One region of the Pantoea sp. At-9b genome, then DNA from elsewhere that is predicted to be linked to it. Evidence: predicted binding sites of a transcription regulator. Region 1 holds the regulator's gene; each other region holds the start of a gene.
The links. The regulator sigma-54, encoded in region 1, starts transcription at its own class of promoters, with help from an activator protein. The targets are predictions, from matches to a motif close to GTTGGCACANNTTTCGCTNT.
Positions count from the first base shown of each region.

Region 2: the regulator sigma-54 is predicted to act here: its motif matches at 1,863-1,882, upstream of glnA (glutamate--ammonia ligase).
Region 3: the regulator sigma-54 is predicted to act here: its motif matches at 2,015-2,034, upstream of PAT9B_RS12335 (branched-chain amino acid ABC transporter substrate-binding protein).

Region 1 is NC_014837.1:544,530-547,814, forward strand. Features, by position in the region: gene rapZ (RNase adapter RapZ) at 1-381, opposite strand, end outside; gene ptsN (PTS IIA-like nitrogen regulatory protein PtsN) at 434-916, opposite strand; gene hpf (ribosome hibernation promoting factor) at 1,089-1,376, opposite strand; gene rpoN (RNA polymerase factor sigma-54) at 1,398-2,831, opposite strand; gene lptB (LPS export ABC transporter ATP-binding protein) at 2,880-3,285, opposite strand, start outside.
Region 2 is NC_014837.1:4,298,529-4,301,813, reverse strand. Features, by position in the region: gene glnL (nitrogen regulation protein NR(II)) at 1-46, opposite strand, end outside; gene glnA (glutamate--ammonia ligase) at 307-1,716, opposite strand; gene typA (ribosome-dependent GTPase TypA) at 2,161-3,285, shown strand, end outside.
Region 3 is NC_014837.1:2,658,820-2,662,104, forward strand. Features, by position in the region: gene PAT9B_RS12330 (branched-chain amino acid ABC transporter permease) at 1-705, opposite strand, end outside; gene PAT9B_RS12335 (branched-chain amino acid ABC transporter substrate-binding protein) at 788-1,903, opposite strand; gene PAT9B_RS12340 (AMP nucleosidase) at 2,239-3,285, shown strand, end outside.

The DNA of each region.
Region 1 (3,285 bases):
ACGTAAAGGTTCGAGCAGGTCGCTCTCCTCGTCAATGGCGCTTTCCAGTGACAGATTTTTACTGGAGAGCGGATGCAGGCGGCGCGTATCACTGTAGCGACGGATGAGCGTGTTGCGGTCAGCGTCGAGAAACAGCAACTGAGGCGAAAAAGAATCCGGCAAATTATTCAGCGCGGTTTCGAAAATCTCCGGCGATTCCGGCATATTGCGCACGTCGATACTGACGGCAGCAGAGATGTTGCGTTCGCTTAAGGTATTGGCCAGCTCGGGTAATAACACCACTGGCAGGTTATCGACACAGTAAAACCCCATGTCCTCAAGCGCACGCAACGCGACTGATTTTCCTGAGCCTGACCGACCGCTAACGATCATCAGCACCATCACATTTCTCCCGTTTTAAACCGGCGCATTGGCCGGTAAAAGTAGCTGTCGCTTAAAGGTGGTCGTCCTGCGCTTCTGTGATAATGGCATAGAGTTCTTCATCGCTCTGTGCGGCGCGCAAACGACGACAGACCGTTTTATCTGCCAGGCGTTTTGCCACCAGTGACAGCGTATGCAGATGGGTTTTACACTGGTCTGCGGGCACCAGTAACGCAAACAGCAGGTCCACTGGCTGGTTGTCCACCGCGTCAAAGGCGATGGGCTGGTCGAGGCTAATGAACACGCCAACGGCGCGCAGCGTATCCTCCTCCAGTTTGCCATGTGGAATGGCGATACCATTGCCAATACCGGTACTGCCCATGCGTTCACGGGTGAGGATCGCTTCGAAAAGCGTCTGGTGAGGCAGATTGAGCTGTTTTGCTGCCAGCTCGCTGATTATTTCCAGCGCACGTTTTTTACTCTGGCAGTGTACGCCGCTGCGGGTGCAGTCCAGCGTGAGGACCGAGCTCAATTCCAGTGTCAGATCGTTGTTCATCATCGTTTCACTTGCGAGTTCACATAGCCGCGAGGATCACTCACTTTACCCCGATAACGGGAAAAATACAGTTATCCTGTTGGCGCTTGCGCAGATGACAAAACGGGGCGGTTAGCCCGCCCCATTCTGTGCTCTGAGTGTCGAACCGGTCGACACTCTGCAAGCGTGAAGGTTAGTGTTTTTTCAGTTTGTCTTTATGTTTGGTCAACTGACGGGAAAGCTTGTCGATCAATCCGTCAATGGCCGCGTACATGTCTTCCGCTTCCGATGTCGCGTGCAATTCACCGCCGTTCACATGCAGTGTTGCATCAGCAATCTGCGTTACCTTCTCCACTTTCAGAACAATATAGACCTGATTAATCCGATCAAAATAGTGTTCCAGTTTGGCAAATTTGCTGTTTACAAATTCGCGCAGCGGCTCGGTAATCTCTACATTCAGTCCGGTAAGGTTTATCTGCATAGGTCTTCCTTCTCAATACATTCAAACCAGCTGTTTACGCTGATTCGAGGGCGGGATGGACAAAGACTCGCGATACTTAGCAACCGTACGGCGGGCCACCATGATGCCCTGTTCAGATAACATGGAGGTCAGTTTGCTGTCGCTCAAGGGTTTTGCGGGGTTTTCCGCAGAGATCAATTTTTTCACCAGGGCACGGATCGCTGTCGATGAGGCTTCGCCGCCACCTTCGGTGTTCACATGACTGGAGAAAAAATATTTCAGTTCAAAGATGCCACGCGGACTGTGTAAATACTTTTGCGTGGTCACTCGGGAAATGGTGGACTCATGCATATCCACGGCCTGGGCGATATCCGCCAGTACCATGGGACGCATGTACTCCTCGCCCTGTTCAAAAAACGCCTGCTGCTGTTCGACGATACAGCGTGTCACTTTCAGCAGCGTGTCGTTACGGCTCTCCAGGCTCTTAATCAGCCACTTGGCTTCCTGTAAATTGCTGCGGATAAACTGGCTGTCACTGTCGTTACGTGCTGCTCCGCCCATCGCTGCATAGTGCTGATTAATCTTAAGACGCGGTACGCTGTCGGCATTCAGTTCTACCGTCCAGCGTGTGCCGACTTTTCGCACCAGCACATCCGGAATCACATACTCAGGTTCGCTGGTATTGACCGACTGGCCCGGACGCGGGTCCAGCGATTGAATCAGTACCATCGCCTCTTTCAGTACATCTTCTTTCAGACGCGTCATACGCATCAGGCTGCGGAAATCGTGATTGGCCAGCAGATCGAGATGGTCGCTAACGATTAAACGCGCTTCCGCCAGCATCGGCGTGTCGGTGGCGTACTGAGAAAGTTGTACCAGCAGACAGTCACGCAGGTCACGTGCACCCACACCAACCGGATCAAAACGCTGCACGCGTTTTAACACCGCTTCCACTTCTTCCAGCGTCAGCTCTTCATCACCGATGCTGTCGCAAATATCCTGGAGGGTCACGGTGAGATAACCGGTGTCGTCGATAGCATCCACAATGGAGGTCGCAATGGCACGATCGGTATCGGTGAACGGTGTCAGCTCAACCTGCCACATCAGGTAATCCTGTAGCGACTGGGTGGTTTCACCCTGATAAACCGGCAGTTCATCATCCTGATAATCGGTACCCGTTCCAGAAGGGGTTCCGGCGGTGTAGATTTCGTCCCAGGTTGCGTCGAGCGGCAGCTCTTCCGGCATCTCTTTTTGTTCCAGCGCCTCGCGGGTATCGAGTGCCTCGCTTTCCTGATATTCGCGTGTGTCTACTTCTTCATGGAGTTCTGATTGTTCAAGCAATGGGTTGCTTTCCAGCGCCAGTTGTAATTCCTGCTGGAGTTCAAGCGTAGAGAGTTGCAGCAAGCGGATTGCTTGCTGCAACTGGGGTGTCATCGCCAGCTGTTGGCTGAGCCTGAGTTGCAAACCTTGCTTCATAATCCGGATTGAATTTCCTAAGCAAACGTCGGAGGTTACGACACCTTATCAGAGTCTGAACTCTTCGCCCAAATAAACACGCTTAACCTGCTCATCTGCAAGTATTTCATCGGGCGTGCCGTGGGCAATCAAGTGCCCCTGGCTGACGATGTAAGCGCGTTCACAGACGGCAAGGGTTTCGCGCACGTTGTGATCGGTAATCAGCACACCCAATCCGCTATCACGCAGATGCTCAATGATCTTCTTGATATCAATGACGGAAATGGGGTCGACACCGGCAAAAGGCTCATCCAACAGGATGAATTTAGGGTTGGCGGCCAGCGCGCGGGCAATCTCAACACGACGGCGTTCACCGCCGGAGAGTGCCTGACCCATGCTGTCACGCAGATGTTCAATGTGGAACTCTTCCATCAGCTCGTTAGCGCGATCCTGACGCTGCTCTTCGGTAAGATCG
Region 2 (3,285 bases), 610 kb from region 1:
GGGAGTTGAGAATCTGCCCCGCATCGGGCAGCGTGCCAGTTGCCATACAGCGTTCCTCTGCACTAATTTAGTGCATTATAGCCTTTGGTTGTAAAAACCGTTATTTGAACGATGAATTCGTGGAGAAAAAAGCCCATCCGAAGATGGGCTGAAAGTTTCCACGGCAACAAAAAATTTTCAGCGTCTTTCGTGCCGCAGCCGTGTTGGCTGCTCTCACTCACCCGGGTCACTGAGCGATCTCAGCTCCCCGGGATTCATTCGGTTGCCGCCTGGCTGCAACACGAAATCCGCGGAATATTTAATTAATTACACGCTGTAGTACAGCTCGAACTCTACCGGGTGCGGAGTCATGCGAACGCGGTCATTTTCAGACTTACGCAGTTCGATGTACGCGTCGATAGCGTCGTCGGTGAACACGCCACCACGGGTCAGGAACTCGCGGTCTTCGTTCAGGCAGTTCAGCGCTTCTTCCAGTGAACCCGCCACTTTTGGAATCTCAGCTTCTTCTTCCGGCGGCAGGTCGTACAGGTTTTTGTCCATCGCATCGCCAGGGTGGATCTTGTTGATGATGCCGTCGAGGCCAGCCATCAGCAGTGCGGTGAATGCCAGGTACGGGTTAGCAGCCGGGTCCGGGAAGCGAGCTTCGATACGACGCGCTTTCGGGCTGGCAACAACCGGGATACGGATTGAAGCAGAACGGTTACGGGCAGAGTAAGCCAGCATTACCGGTGCTTCGTAGCCTGGGACCAGACGCTTATAAGAGTTGGTGGTCGGGTTAGCCAGGGCGTTGATGGCTTTAGCGTGCTTGATGATACCGCCGATGTAGAACAGAGCAGTTTCAGACAGGCCGCCGTATTTGTCGCCAGAGAACAGGTTCACGCCGCCTTTAGACAGAGACATGTGGCAGTGCATACCTGAACCGTTGTCACCGAACATTGGCTTCGGCATGAAGGTTGCAGTTTTGCCGTAAGCGTGAGCAACGTTGTGAACAACGTATTTGTAGATCTGAATTTCGTCAGCTTTTTTGGTCATGGTGTTGAAGCGGGTAGCCACTTCGTTCTGACCAGCAGTTGCTACTTCGTGGTGATGCGCTTCAACCACCAGACCCATCTGCTCCATGGTCAGACACATGGCAGAACGGATGTCCTGAGCTGAGTCAACCGGCGGAACCGGGAAGTAACCACCTTTGATAGCCGGACGGTGACCTTTGTTGCCACCTTCGTATTCTTTACCGGTGTTCCAGGCTGCTTCGATATCGTCGATAGCAACGTGTGAACCAGAAGTTGAAGAACCGAAACGGATGTCATCGAACAGGAAGAATTCCGGCTCAGGTCCGAACAGAACGGTATCCGCGATACCAGAAGAACGCAGGAAATCTTCTGCGCGCTTGGCGATTGAACGCGGGTCGCGATCGTAGCCCTGCATGGTGCCTGGCTCAAGGATGTCACAACGGATGATCAGCGTCGGATCTTCGAAGAACGGGTCCAGAACGGCAGTGGTTGCGTCCGGCATCAGCACCATGTCTGATTCGTTAATGCCTTTCCAGCCACCGATGGAGGAGCCATCGAACATTTTGCCTTCTTCGAAGAAGTCAGCGTTAACCTGGTGAGCAGGGATAGTAACGTGCTGTTCTTTACCTTTGGTATCGGTAAAACGCAGGTCAACAAACTTAACTTCGTGCTCGTTCATCATCGAGAGAACGTGTTCAGCGGACATACTCAACTCTCCTGGAAATTGTCATTGTCGTCGTGGTGAGAGAACTTCGTTGCCTGGAATGTGCCATGGATTCTGACATCTCCTAACCAAAGATCTCGGCAAGCTCTTCAACCGTTGTGCAACTGTCGTTTTCGCTTGAAAATACTAAAGCGAATTTTGTGCCAACTTTATTACAGCGGATAAAATCGTGCTGTGATGCGCCCTGTCGTGAGTCGATGACTGCACCAGGATGGATGTAGTGCACCGAAATGGTGCCTTTGTGGCAATTAAAAGCACCATTTCAGTGCAAAATGCCATCGCAGTGCAGATTAATGCACCGCAATTGGTGCTAAAAACCAGCGCTGTAAGAAACTTTAGGCGAAATCTGTGATCATGTTCAGTCTTCCGCTTAATCCGTGTACAATAGCGCGTTATTTCTATTTCTATAATGCCTGAGGCAAAGCTGTGACCGAAAATTTGCGTAACATCGCCATCATCGCGCACGTTGACCACGGTAAGACCACCCTGGTTGATAAACTGCTGCAACAGTCCGGTACTTTTGACGCCCGTACCGAAGCGACTGAGCGCGTAATGGACTCCAACGATTTGGAGAAAGAGCGTGGAATTACCATCCTCGCGAAAAACACCGCCATCAAATGGAATGACTATCGTATCAACATCGTTGATACCCCGGGACACGCCGACTTCGGTGGTGAAGTTGAGCGCGTAATGTCCATGGTGGACTCGGTGCTGCTGGTTGTCGATGCGATGGATGGCCCGATGCCGCAAACCCGCTTCGTAACCAAAAAAGCCTTTGCTCACGGCCTGAAGCCGATTGTTGTTATCAACAAAGTTGACCGTCCTGGCGCACGTCCGGATTGGGTGGTTGATCAGGTATTTGACCTGTTCGTTAACCTCGATGCGACTGACGAACAGCTGGACTTCCCGATCATTTACGCTTCCGCGCTGAATGGTATCGCCGGTCTGGATCACAACGACATGGCAGACGACATGACCCCGCTGTATCAGGCGATTGTTGACCGTGTTTCTCCGCCGCAGGTTGAAGTCGAAGCACCGCTGCAGATGCAGATCTCTCAGCTGGACTACAACAACTACCTGGGTGTTATCGGTATCGGCCGCATCAAACGCGGTAAAGTGAAGCCGAACCAGCAAGTCACCATTATCGACAGCGAAGGCAAAACCCGTAACGGTAAAGTCGGTAAAGTGCTGGGCCACCTCGGTCTGGAACGTATCGAAAGCGACCTGGCAGAAGCGGGCGACATCATCGCGATCACTGGCCTGGGTGAGCTGAACATCTCTGACACCATCTGTGATCCACAGAATGTTGAAGCGCTGCCAGCACTGAGCGTGGACGAGCCGACTGTCACCATGTTCTTCAACGTCAACACCTCACCGTTCTGCGGTAAAGAAGGTAAGTATGTGACTTCGCGCCAGATTCTGGAGCGTCTGAACAAAGAACTGGTGCACAACGTTGCGCTGCGTGTGGAAGAGACCGCTGATGCTGACGCTTTCCGCGTTTCAGGTCGTGGTGAGCTGCACCTGTCCGTGCTGATTGAAAACATGCGTCGT
Region 3 (3,285 bases), 2.1 Mb from region 1:
ACCGATGACAAAGCCAATATAGAAATCGAAGGTGCCGTAGTTCATGGTGACCAGCACCCCGGCCAAGCCGGCCATCGCCGCACCAATCATAAACACCAGCGAGATCACCCGATCGGTGTTGATACCGAGGATGGCAGCCATACGACGATCCTGCTGCACCGCGCGACAAATCCGCCCCAGCCGGGTGTATTGAATAATCCAGGTCAGCAGCGCCATGCCCGCCAGCGCAGCAATCAGGATGAACACTTTGGTCCAGGTAATTTGTACCACCCCGCCATCAATCTCCATACGCAGCACACCACTCATCAGCGTCGGGATACCCTGCTGGTTCGGCCCCTGACTTAACTGCACGTAGTTCTGCAAAATCAGCGACATGCCAATGGCCGAAATCAACGGGGCCAGGCGCGTGGAGTTACGTAACGGGCGATAAGCGATGCGCTCAATGGTCCAGCCATACACCGCTGTGACGACAATGGTGAAGATCAGGGTGCCGAAAATCAGCAATGGAAAGGAGTGAATACCGAAGAAGCTGAGCAGTCCCAGCCCGATGGCACAAAGATAGGCAGAGATCATATACACCTCGCCGTGAGCGAAGTTGATCATGCCGATAATGCCGTACACCATGGTGTAGCCGATAGCAATCAGCCCGTAAACCGCGCCCAGCGTCAGGCCGTTCACCAGTTGCTGAAGAAAGAAGGCGTCCATATGCAAGTCCCGTGCTTAAGGGGAGCGCAAACCTCGCGCCCAATCGCAGATGGCCCCGCTGCACGCGGGGCCGCGTGTCAGCTTACAGCTGGTGATATTTGCCTTTATCGTCCCACTGGTAGACTACGTAATCCGAGACTTTCAGGTCGCCTTTGCCATCCCAGGCTTTTTTACCCATCACGGTATCGACGCTGTTCGCTTTCAGCCAGTCACTGGCTTTGGCGTTATCTTTACCTGCGGCTTTATACGCGGCAGCCAGTGCCTGAATCGAGGCATAGGCATACAGGGTGTAACCTTCCGGCTCGAAGCCACCGGCACGGAATTTAGCGATCACGGCTTTGCCGTCTGGGATCTGACGTGGGTCCTGACCAAAGGTCATGTAGACGCCTTTGGTGTATTGCGGGCCACCGGCAGCCGTCACCATATCTTCTGTCACGATGCAGTCACCAGAGAAGAAGGCGGCGGTCACGCCTTGCTCACGCATCTGACGTACCAACGGACCGGCTTCCGGATGACATCCACCAAAGTAGACCACATCCGGTTTCACCGAGGCGATCTTGGTGACCAGCGCGTTGAAGTCTTTCTCACCGCGCGACAGACCTTCATATAACACCTCATTCACGCCGCGTTTTTCCAGCGCCGCTTTAGTGGCATCGGCCAGCCCCTGACCGTAGGTGTCTTTATCGTGGATCACTGCGACACGTTTGGCTTTCAGCTTGTCGATAATGTAGTTAGCTGCAATCGCCCCTTGTTGGTCGTCACGACCACACATACGGAACATGGTTTTCATGCCGCGTTCGGTGATCTGGGGGTTGGTGGATCCGGGGGTGATCGCCAGCACCCCGGCGTCGTCATACACTTCGGAGGCAGGCATGGTAGAGGAGGAGCAGAAGTGGCCGACGACCGCCTGCACTTTGTCCTGGTCCACCAGACGGTTGGCGACCGCTACCGCCTGTTTCGGCTCGCAGGCATCATCGCCCTGCACCAGCACAATTTTCTCACCGTTAATGCCCCCGGCGGCGTTGATATCATCCGCCGCCTGAGTAGCACCTTTCCAATACTGTGCGCCGTAAGTGGCATTAGGGCCGGAAAAGGGTCCGGCTACACCAATTTTAATGTCTGCCTGGGCATAAAACGCCGCACTCAGGCAACCTGCAATCACGACCTTCAATGGTAGTTGTATGAATTTCAAAGACATGCTTTCAATCCTCAACGGGTCAGGAACGGAGCCATACCACGGCCTGGGAGAAATCAATTTCTGAAACTTAACCAATTGCGATGCATGGCCAGCACGGCCACGGTTAACGATTAAGCAAAAAACTCGCCAAAGGTAAGTATTGGTGACAAGTTTTTGCACCGGCAGCGCGTTAAAGCGGCGGGAACGCCTCTGCTGATCTTAACCATAGTCAGCGTTTGAAGACGCACCAGCACTCTGATGGTGCAGAATGCGGTCGATCACAGATTCTTCATGGTGCTGAGGGGTTTACCCGCTATGCTATAGCCAAATCGGTCCAAATTTCTGAGGGAGAACCTATGAATACACAACGGAACGGCATCAGCAGCCAGCAGGCACTGGATGAACTGGAACGTCTGTACGACAACGCGGTTGCGGCGTTACGTAGCGCGATTCGTGACTTTACCGAACAGGGGCGTCTGCCGGATGAAGCAGCACGCCAGCAGGGGTTGTTTGTCTACCCGGAGCTGCGCATTACCTGGGCGGGCGATGGCCCGCAGCAGAACCGCACCCGCGCCTGGGGCCGCTTCACCCATACCGGCAGCTACAGCACCACCATCACCCGCCCGGCATTGTTGCGTCACTATCTGAGTGAGCAATTGTCGATGATTGAGAAAGAGTACGAGGTGGTGATCGAGGTGGGTCCGTCGCAGCAGGAGATCCCCTACCCTTATGTGATCGACGGCTCCGACCTGTCGCTGGACCGTTCCATGAGCGCCAGCATCGCGCGCCATTTCCCCACCACCGAGTTATCACAAATTGGTGATGAAACCGCCGATGGTCTGTTCAACGCTGACGCACAGTTCCCGCTGTCGCACTTCGATGCGCTGCGCACTGATTTCTCGCTGGCGCGCCTGCGTCACTACACCGGCACCGCCGTTGAACACTTCCAGCCGTTCGTGCTGTTTACCAACTACACGCGTTATGTTGATGAGTTTGTGCGCTGGGCCATTGAGCAGGTGCAGGACCCCGGCACACCTTACGACAGTCTCGCCTGTGCTGGCGATGTGGTGATCACCAAAGCTACCCAGGACCCGGAAGCCATGATGTCGGACCTGGCATGGAAGAAACACCAGATGCCAGCCTGGCATCTGACATCGCCCAACCGTCGCGGCATCACGCTGGTGAATATTGGCGTCGGGCCATCGAATGCTAAAACCATCTGTGACCATCTGGCGGTGGTGCGTCCCCATGCCTGGCTGATGATTGGTCACTGCGGTGGCCTGCGCGAAAGCCAGACCATTGGCGACTATGTGCTGGCCCACGCCTATCTGCGCGATGATCATGTGCTGGATAGCGTACTGCCGCCGGATATTCCGATCCCCAGCATTGCCGAAGTGCAGCGC